One region of the Microbacterium sp. MMO-35 genome, then DNA from elsewhere that is predicted to be linked to it. Evidence: riboswitches for the same ligand, from Rfam matches in the RefSeq annotation. Region 1 holds a riboswitch; the other holds the start of a gene.
The links. A riboswitch is a leader RNA that binds a small molecule or an ion and turns the genes downstream of it on or off. The one in region 1 is predicted to bind thiamine pyrophosphate.
Positions count from the first base shown of each region.

Region 2: it holds a riboswitch for thiamine pyrophosphate, as region 1 does, so the genes downstream of both, thiM (hydroxyethylthiazole kinase) here and WFJ01_RS00990 (ECF transporter S component) in region 1, are expected to answer to the same signal.

Region 1 is NZ_JBBCVH010000001.1:226,189-231,505, reverse strand. It holds gene WFJ01_RS01000 (ABC transporter ATP-binding protein) at 1-603, shown strand, start outside; gene WFJ01_RS00995 (D-alanyl-D-alanine carboxypeptidase) at 760-2,550, opposite strand; TPP riboswitch at 2,659-2,768, shown strand; gene WFJ01_RS00990 (ECF transporter S component) at 2,764-3,402, shown strand; gene WFJ01_RS00985 (ABC transporter ATP-binding protein) at 3,404-4,891, shown strand; gene WFJ01_RS00980 (energy-coupling factor transporter transmembrane component T family protein) at 4,978-5,317, shown strand, end outside.
Region 2 is NZ_JBBCVH010000013.1:50,436-55,752, reverse strand. It holds gene WFJ01_RS17905 (bifunctional hydroxymethylpyrimidine kinase/phosphomethylpyrimidine kinase) at 279-2,642, opposite strand; gene thiM (hydroxyethylthiazole kinase) at 2,639-3,493, opposite strand; TPP riboswitch at 3,484-3,577, opposite strand; gene WFJ01_RS17895 (HoxN/HupN/NixA family nickel/cobalt transporter) at 3,621-4,592, opposite strand; gene WFJ01_RS17890 (urease accessory protein UreD) at 4,582-5,317, opposite strand, start outside.

The DNA of each region.
Region 1 (5,317 bases):
GCCGCCAAGGCGACCTACGTCGACCGCTTCGTGCACGCGCTCCCCGAGGGTTACGAGACGAAGCTCGACGAGGACGCCTCGAACGTCTCGGCCGGTGAGCGCCAGCTCATCACGATCGCCCGCGCCTTCGTGGCGCAGCCGTCGATCCTCATCCTGGACGAGGCCACGTCCGCCGTCGACACCCGCACCGAGCTGCTGCTGCAGCACGCGATGGCGGCACTGCGGCACGGGCGCACGTCGTTCGTGATCGCGCACCGGCTGTCCACCATCCGCGACGCCGACCTCATCCTCGTGATGGAGCACGGAGACATCGTGGAGAAGGGAACGCACGAGCAGCTCATCGCCGCCGAGGGCGCCTACTGGAGGCTGTACCAGTCGCAGTTCGAGCAGGCGGCGAGCGACACCGACGCCGACGAGGCGCTCGTCACCGGGACCGTCGCGGTTCCGGTCGAGGGCTCCGTCGCGTCGGAGGTCGAGGCCGGTGCGGCCTCGGTCGCCGGTGCCGGATCCGCTCCGGTCGCGGTCGCCGAGCGCGTCGCCGAGACGGTCGAGGCTCCCGACGGACCGCGCATCGAGTTCGGCGACGGCGGCGACAAGCCCTGATCCCGATCCCGTCACGAGCGCCGTCGTCCTGTCCACAGGGCGGCGGCGCTCCGTCGTTCAGGCCGCGGCGCTCCGTCGTTCCCGCCTCAGCGCTCCGCCGTTCCCGTCGTTCCCGCCGCGGTCGCCGATCGTCGGCGCCCGGGCGGATGCGGATCCCTACTTCGTCAGGCCGAACAGCTCGAGCGGGTGGGTGAGCCGCCACCACAGGCTCGGGCCCTTCAGCTCGGTGCGCAGCTCGAGCGGCACCGTGGTCGAGTCCAGGGGGCCCTTGAGCGCGAGCGTTCCGGCCTTCTCGCCGGCCTTCCACGTGTCGCCCAGCGAGAACTTCGTCGTCGCGGACGCGGCCGCGCCGTTCCAGAGCGCGACCCGGCCGTCCTCGGCGGCCACCACCTGCGAGCTCTCGCCCCAGGCGGTGTCGACGGTGCCGAGGACCGCGCCCTGGGACACCGTCTGCGGCTGGTTCTTCAGAGCCGCCTCGGCGTCGGCGTAGAGCGCACGGGACGCATCGACGCGGCCCTGGTCGGTGTCCTGCCCGAGCGCGGCCACGAAGATCCGCACCGTGGTGCCGTCGTCGGTGACGTCCTTCGCGGAGAGCAGGTTGTAGCGGGTGTCGGCGCCGTCGCCGATCGTGCCCGTCTTGATGCCGACGATGCCCGCATCGTCGATCAGCCCGTTGGTGTTCTTCACGACCCCGGCCCCGGGCAGCTCGACGCTCTTCTGCTTGACGATCTCGGCGATCACCGGGTTCTTCTCCGCGATCTCGCCGAGCGTGATGAGCGCGCGCGGGGTCGCGACGTTGCCGAAGTCGAACCCGGAGGGAGTCACCACATGGATCTCGCCGAGATCGTGCTGGCTCAGCCACTGGTTCGCGGCGGCCGCGTATCCCTCGTCGGACCCCCACACCTCTCGGGCGAGACGATCGGCGTAGTTGTTCGCGGATCCCAGCAGGATCCCCTCGAACAGCTGGTACTGCGTGAGGGATCCGTCCACGGGAACATCGAGCGCCGACTGATCCTGCCGCAGGTAGTCCCAGTAGTCGTCGCTGTCCGCCTGGGTGAACGCGAAGGACGGCCCCTGTTCGCCGGGCTTCAGCGGCAGCTTCTCGAGAGCGACGAGCACGGTGACGAGCTTGGTGATGCTCGCCATCGGCACCTGCTGCTCGGCGGACGTCAGAGTGCCGAAGCCCTGCACGCTCACCGCAGCGCTCCCGGAGGCAGGCCAGGCCGTCGCGGCCGCTGCGGCCGGGACCGGCTGGAACGCGACCGCGGTGGTGACCGGCTTCACCGCATTGAGAGGCCAGAGCGCGGTCGTGGCGCCGTAGGCCACGGCGACCGCGAGCACCCCGGCGAGGGGCAGCAGCACCGCCGGCCGGGCGAGACTGCGCCGGGGGGCGTCGTCGAGCAGTGCGCGGGCCGGCGTCGGGGCGTCGGCTCCGGTGGCTGCGCCGACGCGGGCGACGTCGACCCAGGAGAGCGCCGCCGTCGGGGCGCGGTCGGGGCCGCGGACGAGCGATGCGGAGGGCAGCGGCTGGGCCGTCCGGGGCGCGGCGGCAGCGGTTGCCGTCGCGACGGGCTCCGGCGCGATGGTGCGCGCAGGGGCGGCGAGAACGGGGGCGGCCCCGGCCGGTGCGCTCGCGATCGCCGGATCCTTCGTGGCGGCCGCCGGGGTGGACGGGGCGGGGTCCGGCGTGCCTCCGAACAGCGGTGCGGCAGCGGCGGAGCCGAGCGCGGGGAACAGCGGTTCCTCCTCGCGCGGAGGGAACAGCGACGCGGCCCCGGTCCGCTCCGGTGCGTCGGGGAACAGGACTGCGGTCTCCGGTGCGTTTCCTCCCGCGGGTGCCGGAGAGTCCTCTGCCTCGGTCGCGCGGGAGCCGTCGACAGCGGGTGCGTCGGCGTCGGCGATCTGCGGATCGACCTGGGCGGCCCCCGGACCGTCGTCATTGCTCACCCCCCTACCGTATCTGGCGGCCCCGTCGGAGGCCGGTATCGCAGGGCGTTCCCGCGTCTCGCCGTGTGACGAGACGGTCGCCGAAGGGTCCGCACGGGGCTAGGATGGGCGGATCACCACGGGAGTCCGGCGAGCCGGGCTGAGAGGGAGCGAATCGCGCTTCGACCGTCGAACCTGATCCGGATCATGCCGGCGCAGGGAGGAGCAACTGTCATGCACGCAACAGCAACCGCACACAACGGGAGCACCGGGGCGGTCGCACGCCGCCTGAACTGGCGGGTCGTCGACATCGTCGTCGCCGCCGTGCTGGGTGTCGCGATCGGCCTGGTCTTCTGGGTCTGGAACACGATCGGGTACGCCTGGTTCACCGCCGCCGACGGGCTCACGCCGGGCCTCGGCGGCATCGCCGTCGGCATCTGGCTGCTCGGCGGCGTCGTCGGCGGTCTCGTCATCCGCAAGCCCGGCGCGGCGCTCGTCGTCGAACTCGTCGCGGCGATCGTCTCGATGCTGATCGGCAACATCTGGGGCGTCTCCACGGTGCTCGAGGGCATCGCGCAGGGCCTCGGCGCCGAGCTGATCTTCGCGATCTTCCTCTACCGCCGCTTCTCCCTGCCGGTCGCGGCCCTCGCCGGCGTGGGCGCCGCTGCCGGTGCCTGGCTCTTCGAGCTGCTGTACGGGAGCTCGCCGAACATCCTGAAGTCGGTCGAGTTCAACGCGATCTACCTCGGCACCCTGGTCGTCTCGGGGGCGGTGCTCGCCGGTGTGCTCGGGTGGCTGCTGGTGCGCGCCCTCGCAGCGACCGGCGCCCTCAGCCGCTTCGCCGCCGGACGCGAGCTGCGTCGCGAGGTCTGAGATGACCGCGGGTGCCGCCCGCGTCGTCGCGGACGGGTGGGGCTGGCGATACGCCGGCCGCCGCCTGCCCGCGGTCAGCGACGTGTCGTTCGTGATCGAACCGGGGGAGCGGGTGCTGCTGCTCGGCGCCTCCGGTGCGGGCAAGTCCACGCTGATGACCGGCATCGCCGGACTGCTCGGCGACGCCGAGGAGGGGGAGCGCAGCGGATCCCTGCTCGTCGACGGCCTGGATCCCGAACGACAGCGCGGCCGCATCGGCCTGGTGCTGCAGGATCCCGATGCCGGTGTCGTGCTGAGCAGGGTCGGCGACGACGTGGCTTTCGGCTGCGAGAACCTCGCCGTCCCCGCCGACGAGATCCCGGAGCGGGTGCAGGAGGCGCTCGACGCGGTCGGGCTCGACGTCCCGCCGGATCGCCGGACCGCGGCCCTCTCCGGTGGACAGAAGCAGCGGCTCGCCCTGGCCGGCGCCCTGGCGATGCGCCCGGGGCTGCTGCTGCTCGACGAACCGACCGCGAACCTGGATCCGGACGGAGTGCGCGAGATCCGCGCGAGCGTCGAGCGGGTCGTCGAGGCGACGGGTGCGACCCTCGTGGTCATCGAGCACCGCACCGCGATCTGGGCCGATCTGATGACGCGCGTGATCGTGGTGGGCGCCGACGGCGGACTGCTCGCCGACGGTGCGCCCGCCGAGGTCTTCGACGCCTACGGCGACGCCCTCGCCGAGGCCGGCGTGTGGGTGCCGGGACACCCGGTGGCCCTGCCGGTGCTGCCGGCCGCCGACGCCGCTCCCGCCGGTGAGGGCGCGGTTCTCGCGGCCCGCGCCCTCGCGGTCTCCCGGGATCGCCGCACGGCCGTGCAGAGCGGGCTCGACCTCGCGGTGCCGGGCTCGGCGGCCACGGTGATCGTCGGACCGAACGGTGCCGGCAAGTCGACCCTCGCGCTCACGCTCGCCGGGCTCCTGGACCCGCTGAGCGGAACCGTGGAGGCTGCCGAGGGGCTGCGGGGCCGGCGCGGCCTCCGTCCGTCCGCCTGGTCGTCCCGCGAGCTGCTCACCCGCATCGGGATGGTGTTCCAGGATCCCGAGCATCAGTTCCTCACGCAGACCGTGCGCGACGAGCTCGCCGTCGGGCCCCGTGCCCTCGGATGGCCCGCGGCCCGGGTCGACGCCGTGGTCGACGCGCTGCTGGAGCGGCTCGGGCTCACGGCGCTCGCCGCGGCGAACCCGTTCACGCTCTCGGGCGGGCAGAAGCGCCGGCTGTCGGTCGCGACCGTGCTCGCCGCGGCGCCGGCCGTCGTGGTGCTGGATGAGCCCACCTTCGGGCAGGACCGCCGAGGCTGGATCGGGATCGTCGGCCTGCTGCAGGAGGAGATCGCCCGTGGCACCACGGTGATCGCCGTGACGCACGACGAGGAGGTGATCCGCCATCTGGGCGGACACCGGATCCCCCTCGCCCCCGCCGACGCGGCCCGGACCGAGGAGGCGGCATGACGCGCCTCGACCTCGGCCGGACACAACGCAGGAGAAACGCCGTCGGCGGGCCCGGATCCGGGGCGGAACATGCGGGATCTCCTGCGTTGTGTTCGGCAGAGGACCGGGCCGACGCCGGGGCCTGGATCGACGGCGTCAATCCCGTGACCAGGATCCTGCTCGCCCTGCTGCTGTCCATCCCGCTGTTCGCCTCGATCGACATCACGAGCGGGCTCGTCGCGATCGGGCTGCAGCTGCTGTGCCTGCCGCTCACGGGTCTGCGCCCCGGCACCGTGCTGCGCCGGCTCGCCCTGCTGCTCGTCGTCGCCCCGGTCGCGGGCGTGAGCATGCTGCTCTACGCGGCGCCGGGCGGGCAGGTCTTCTTCAGCTTCGGCTTCGCGCACATCAGCGAGGCGTCGATCCAGCTCGCTATCGCGGTGTCGATCC
Region 2 (5,317 bases), on a different contig from region 1:
GTCGGGTCTGCCGCGGACGCCCAAGAAGACGGCGCGCGGCAGGAGTGCGATGCGGGGCCGGAGGCGGCGACGCCGGCGCTCGACCGCGTACGACGCGGGAGCGCAGGGTCGCCTAGAGTCGGCGGTCGCCCGAGCGGCGTCGACGCACCACGGTGACACCCGTCGGGGTGGTCGTGTGCGGAGCCGGAAGCATGCGGAGACCCTATCGCGGGGCCGGGCCCTCGTCCAAATCGAGGGCCCGGCCCTGCGTCATCGCACCGGAGACCGGGCGGATCCCCTCAATCGCGGAGGTCGGCTGCGGCGAAGAAGGCGCGTTCGTGCTCGCTCGAGCGCACGAAGGCGACCCGCATCCGCTCGCGCGTGACCGGGTCGGCCGCGGCGGCGTGCGCGGAGACGATCCGGATCGCCTCCTCGGTGGCTTCGGCGAACCGCGGATCCGCGTACTCGTCGAGCCATTCCGCGAAGGGGTGCACGGCGTAAGGGCGCACCGGGTCTGCCTTCGCCTGCGCATGCAGCCGGGTGCCGACGTCGGCGTAGATCCAGAAGCAGGGCAGCAGAGCCGCGATGAGCACCCGGTAGTCGCCGTCGAACGCCGCACCCCGCAGATGGTCGAGGTAGGCGGTCGTCGCCGGCACGGGCTCCGCGCGGAACGTGGCCGCGCCGATCCCCTCCGGCGACAGCAGGCTGGCGTGCAGCTGCAGCTCCCCGATGACGGACTGCTCGGCGGAGTGCGCCCAGAACGCCTGCTCCGCGGAGTCCGGCGCGAGGCGCGCCGCCTCGGCGAGGGTGCGCGCATAGTCGCGCAGATACAGGGCGTCCTGCGCGAGGTACGCCCGGAACGGGGCCTCCGGCAGGCTTCCGTCGGCGAGGCGGCGCAGGAACGGCAGGTCGTGGCGGGGCCGCCCGCTCGGCGCCCGTGGCGGCCACCACCCCGCGGGGGCCGCCACGGGGGCGGGGGGGGCCTCCGGGCGCCCCCCCCGCACGGGGGCCCCCGGCTGCCGCCGGGGGCGGCGGGGGCGCTCGCCCGCCTGGGGGTCTACGGCGCGCCGGCCCGGCGCCACCCACGACCACCACGCTGCGGCGACCTCCTCGCGAGCGGGATGCGCCTCGAGCCCGCCGCGACGCCACAGCCCGGCGAAGTGGCTGACCGGGCCGTGACCGGATCCGACCTGCAGTCCGGCTCCGGCGGCGATCGACTCGCGGAGCCACGACCGCACCTCGGTCACCGCTTCGCGCCAGTCGCGGTCCGCGGCCCGCCGGGTCGCGAGCGCGGCGGAGAGCGAGCAGCCGGTGCCGTGCGTGCTGGCGGTGCGGATCCGGGATCCGGGGTACTCCCGCACCGGCCCGAACGGGCCGACGAGCGCGTCGGGCGCCTCGTCTCCGCCGAGATGCCCGCCCTTCACGAGCACCAGAGCGCCGGTCTCCGCAGAGAGCCGCTGCGCCTGGGCGAGCGCGCCTGCCCAGCTCGCTGCGGCGGATTCGCGCACGAGGACGGCCAGTTCCGGAAGGTTCGGCGTGATCAGGTCGGCGAGCGGCAGCAGCGCGCACAGCGCCTGCTCCGCTGCCGCATCCAGGAGCCGGTCGCCGCTCGTGGAGACCATCACGGGATCCAGCACGACGGTCGGCGGGCGATGCACGCGCAGCCAGGATCCGACCTCGGCGATCACCTCCGCGTCGGCGAGCATCCCGATCTTCACCGCGTCGACGCGCACGTCGTCGCCGAGGGCATCGAGCTGGGCGCGCAGGAACGAGGCGGGAGGCACGTGCACGCCGCGGACGCCCCGGGTGTTCTGGGCGGTCAGCGCGGTGATCGCGGCCATGCCGTAGCCGCCGTTCGCGGCGATCGACTTGAGGTCGGCCTGGATCCCGGCACCCCCGGAGGGGTCGCTGCCGGCGATCGAGAGCACGCGCGCGACCCCGCCCGCGCCCCACGCGCGCAGCAGCTTGCGTGCGGCGACCCGCGGATCCGGGGCGGCGCAGAGCGCCGACACCACCGCGACCCCCGCTGCGCCGCCGGCGCGGAGCGCAGCGACGTCGGCGCGCTCGATGCCGCCGATCGCGACGCAGGGCAGCGGGCTGTCGGCGGCGAACGCGGCGAACCCCGCCACGCCGAGGGGAGCCGGGTGGTCGGGCTTGGTGCTCGTCGGATGGATGACGCCGACGCCGAGGTAGTCCACGGTGCCGGAGGGAAGCGCCCGCACGGCGTCGAGGTGCGCTGGCGTGTTCGCGGTGAGCCCGACGATCGCGTCGGGGCCCAGGAGGGAGCGCGCGGTGAGCGGCGAGGCGTCGGACTGCCCGAGGTGGATCCCGTCCACGCGGGCTCCGCGGCGACGCGCCTCCACGACGGCGTCGAGGCGGTCGTCCACGACGAGCAGCGCCCGCCCTGCGATGACCTCGGACAGCGCGCACAGCTGCTCCACGATCGACGCGTCGTCGGCGTCCTTGTCGCGCAGCTGCACGATCCGCACCCCGCCGGAGACGGCCGCGTCGACGACCGCGGCCACGCCACGCTCCCCGCAGAGCGCCGGATCCGTGACGAGGTAGAGCGCGAGATCGTCGCGGCGGAGACGGGCAGCACGGCGGGCCGGCACCGCCTCGGGTGCGGCCTCCTGCGGCGCGGTGAGGACCTCCGCCCCGATCATGCGGCCACTCCCTGCCCCGCCTCGACGCGAGCGCGGACGGCGAGATGCTCCGGACGGACCGCCGAGAGCGCGTCGAGGAGCCGGACGGCGAAGGATCCGGGTCCGGCTGCACCCTCCGCCGCGTCCTCGGCGGCGACGGTGTAGACGAGGGTCGCCGCCGTCGCGGCGACCAGCGGGTCGTGCCCGGTCCGTCGCGCCGTACCGAGGAACGCGGCCATGACGGCGCCGAGGGCGCAACCGCCCCCGGTGACCCGGGTGAGCAGGGCGTCGCCATTCGCGACGCGGATCGTGCGCTCGGCGTCGACGAGGAGGTCGACCGGGCCGGAGACGGCGACCGCTCCCCCGGTCCGTCGCGCGAGGTCGCGAGCCGCGTCCGCCGCCGCCTCCGTCGCGTCGAGCGCGTCCACGCCGCGCCCGCCCTGGCTGAGGCCGGCGAGCGCGAGGATCTCGGACGCGTTGCCGCGGATGAGCGTGGGACGCAGGCCCAGCAGATCCTGCGCCAGCGCGGTCCGCACCGGGAGAGCCCCCACGGCCACCGGGTCGAGCACCCAGGGCGTGCCCGCCGTGCGCGCCCCTCCGACGGCCTCGAGGCTCGCCGACCGCTGCTCGGGCGTGGGGGTGCCGAGGTTCACCAGGAGACCGGACGAGATCGCGGCGAACATGCCGGCTTCGCCCGTGATGTCCACCATCGCCGGCGCGGCGCCGAGGGCGAGCAGCACATTGGCGGTGAACCCGGTGACCACCGAGTTGGTGATGCAGTGCACGAGCGGGGGCTCCCCCCGCAGCTCCCGCAGAAGGTCCGCGGCGGATCCCACCACGGACTCGGACGACGTTTCCAGACGCGCGCTCATCGCGACATCCCTTCGCTAGTACGACCTAGATCAGGTTCGACGGGTGTGATCTCAGCCGCGGATGCGGCACCCCGTGTCACTGCCGGTCAGTCTAGCCATGCGTCTCCGGTCCGGCGCCCGGGGATTCTCAGTCCCCCGGCGATCGCTGCACGGACGGCCGCCGGCGCTCCAGGCCGGACCAGGCCACGGCACCCGCCCAGAACACGATCAGCGCCCCGGTGAGCACGAGCCCGAGCACGTTCAGATCGAGCTCGCCCAGCGCGCGCGCGAACCCGCCCGGATGCGGCAGACTGCGCAGCGCCACCCCCGCGAGCTCGGCGACGCCGATCACGAGCGCCCCGACGATCGATGCCCCCGTGACCAGCAGGTCGTAGCGGCGCACCTTGCTCTCGCCACCCTCCGCACCCCACGAATACGCACGCCGTGACATCGCCCCCTGGGCCGAGTCCAGCAGCGACATGCCGGCCGCGAACAGCACGGGGAGGATGAGGATCGTCGACCAGGGCACGGCGCGGGAGGCCGCCGTCCCGGCGAGCGCCAGGAGCCCGACCTCCGTCGCGGTGTCGAACCCGAGCCCGAACAGCAGCCCCACGACGTACATCCGCGACGGCCGGTCGACCACAGCGTCGAACCGCCCCAGCAGCGCCCACGCGGGGCCGCCGTGCCGGTGGCTCCCCGTCTGCCGCCGGTGGCGCAGGAGCAGGATGTTCGCCGCGCCGATGAGGAGCAGGAAGACGCCGGACACGACCGGGCCGATCACCCCCGTCCAGACCTGCAGAGGCGAACCGGGATCCTCCAGGCTCTTCGCGAGTGCGCCGACTCCGAGCGCCAGCAGCACGCACAGTGCAGAGACGATCGTCGCGTGGCCGAGGGAGAACCACAGTCCCACGCCGCGCGCCCGGCGCCCGCGTGCGAGGAGCCGGCGCGTCGTGTTGTCGATCGCGGCGATGTGGTCGGCGTCGAACGCATGCCGGAGTCCCAGCAGATACGCCGTGACGCCCAGGCCGATGCCGAGCGGGGAGACGGCGGTCAGCAGCAGCGCTCCCCAGCCGAGCACGTGCAGCCCGGCCACGACATATGCCGTCGGGCTAGGCCGCACGGAACAGCTCCTCGCGCAGCGCGTGCCATGCCGGGGTGACGTCACCGAGATGCGCAGCGCCGACGATCGACCGGATCAGGAGTCCCCCGTGCTCGGGGCGGAGCACGGCCGTTCCGTCCCTGCGCCAGGACTCTGGGTCCTCGGCAGGCTCACGCCCGATCAGCACCACGCTGTCGAGCACACGGTCTGCGCCGAGGACTCCGGGGACCGGTGCCCGGCCCGTCACGTCCAGGTGCTCGATCAGCACGGGCGTGTCCTGCACGGCGATCCCGGTGCGCACCCTGATCGCGCCGCCCCGCTCTCCGACACGTCCCAGGACGAGCGTCTCCCGCAGCAGGAGCGCCGCGCCGTCGCCGAGCTGCGCATCGGTGCGCCGGTCGACGTCGGCGCCGTCGGCGACGACGAAGGGCTGGCCGTGCCAGGTGCAGGTCCCGTGGTCCCCGATCTCGATGCGCGCCGACCACGAGGCGCGTCGCCCCTGACCGTCGTAGGCGACCGTGCCGCCGATGTCCTCCAGCTCCAGCGTGCAGCCGGGGTCGACCGAGATCCGCAGATCGACGGCATCGCCCCCGAGCAGGAGCGCGCCGGCGGCGACGAGCCCGACGCGGGCGTAGCGCGGACGACGCTCCAGGATGCGTGCGGCGATCGCGCCGGAGCGCAGCACGACGCGGGCGCGATCAGCGCCCGCCGCGACCTGGACGACGGTGGTCGCTGCGCCGAGGGCG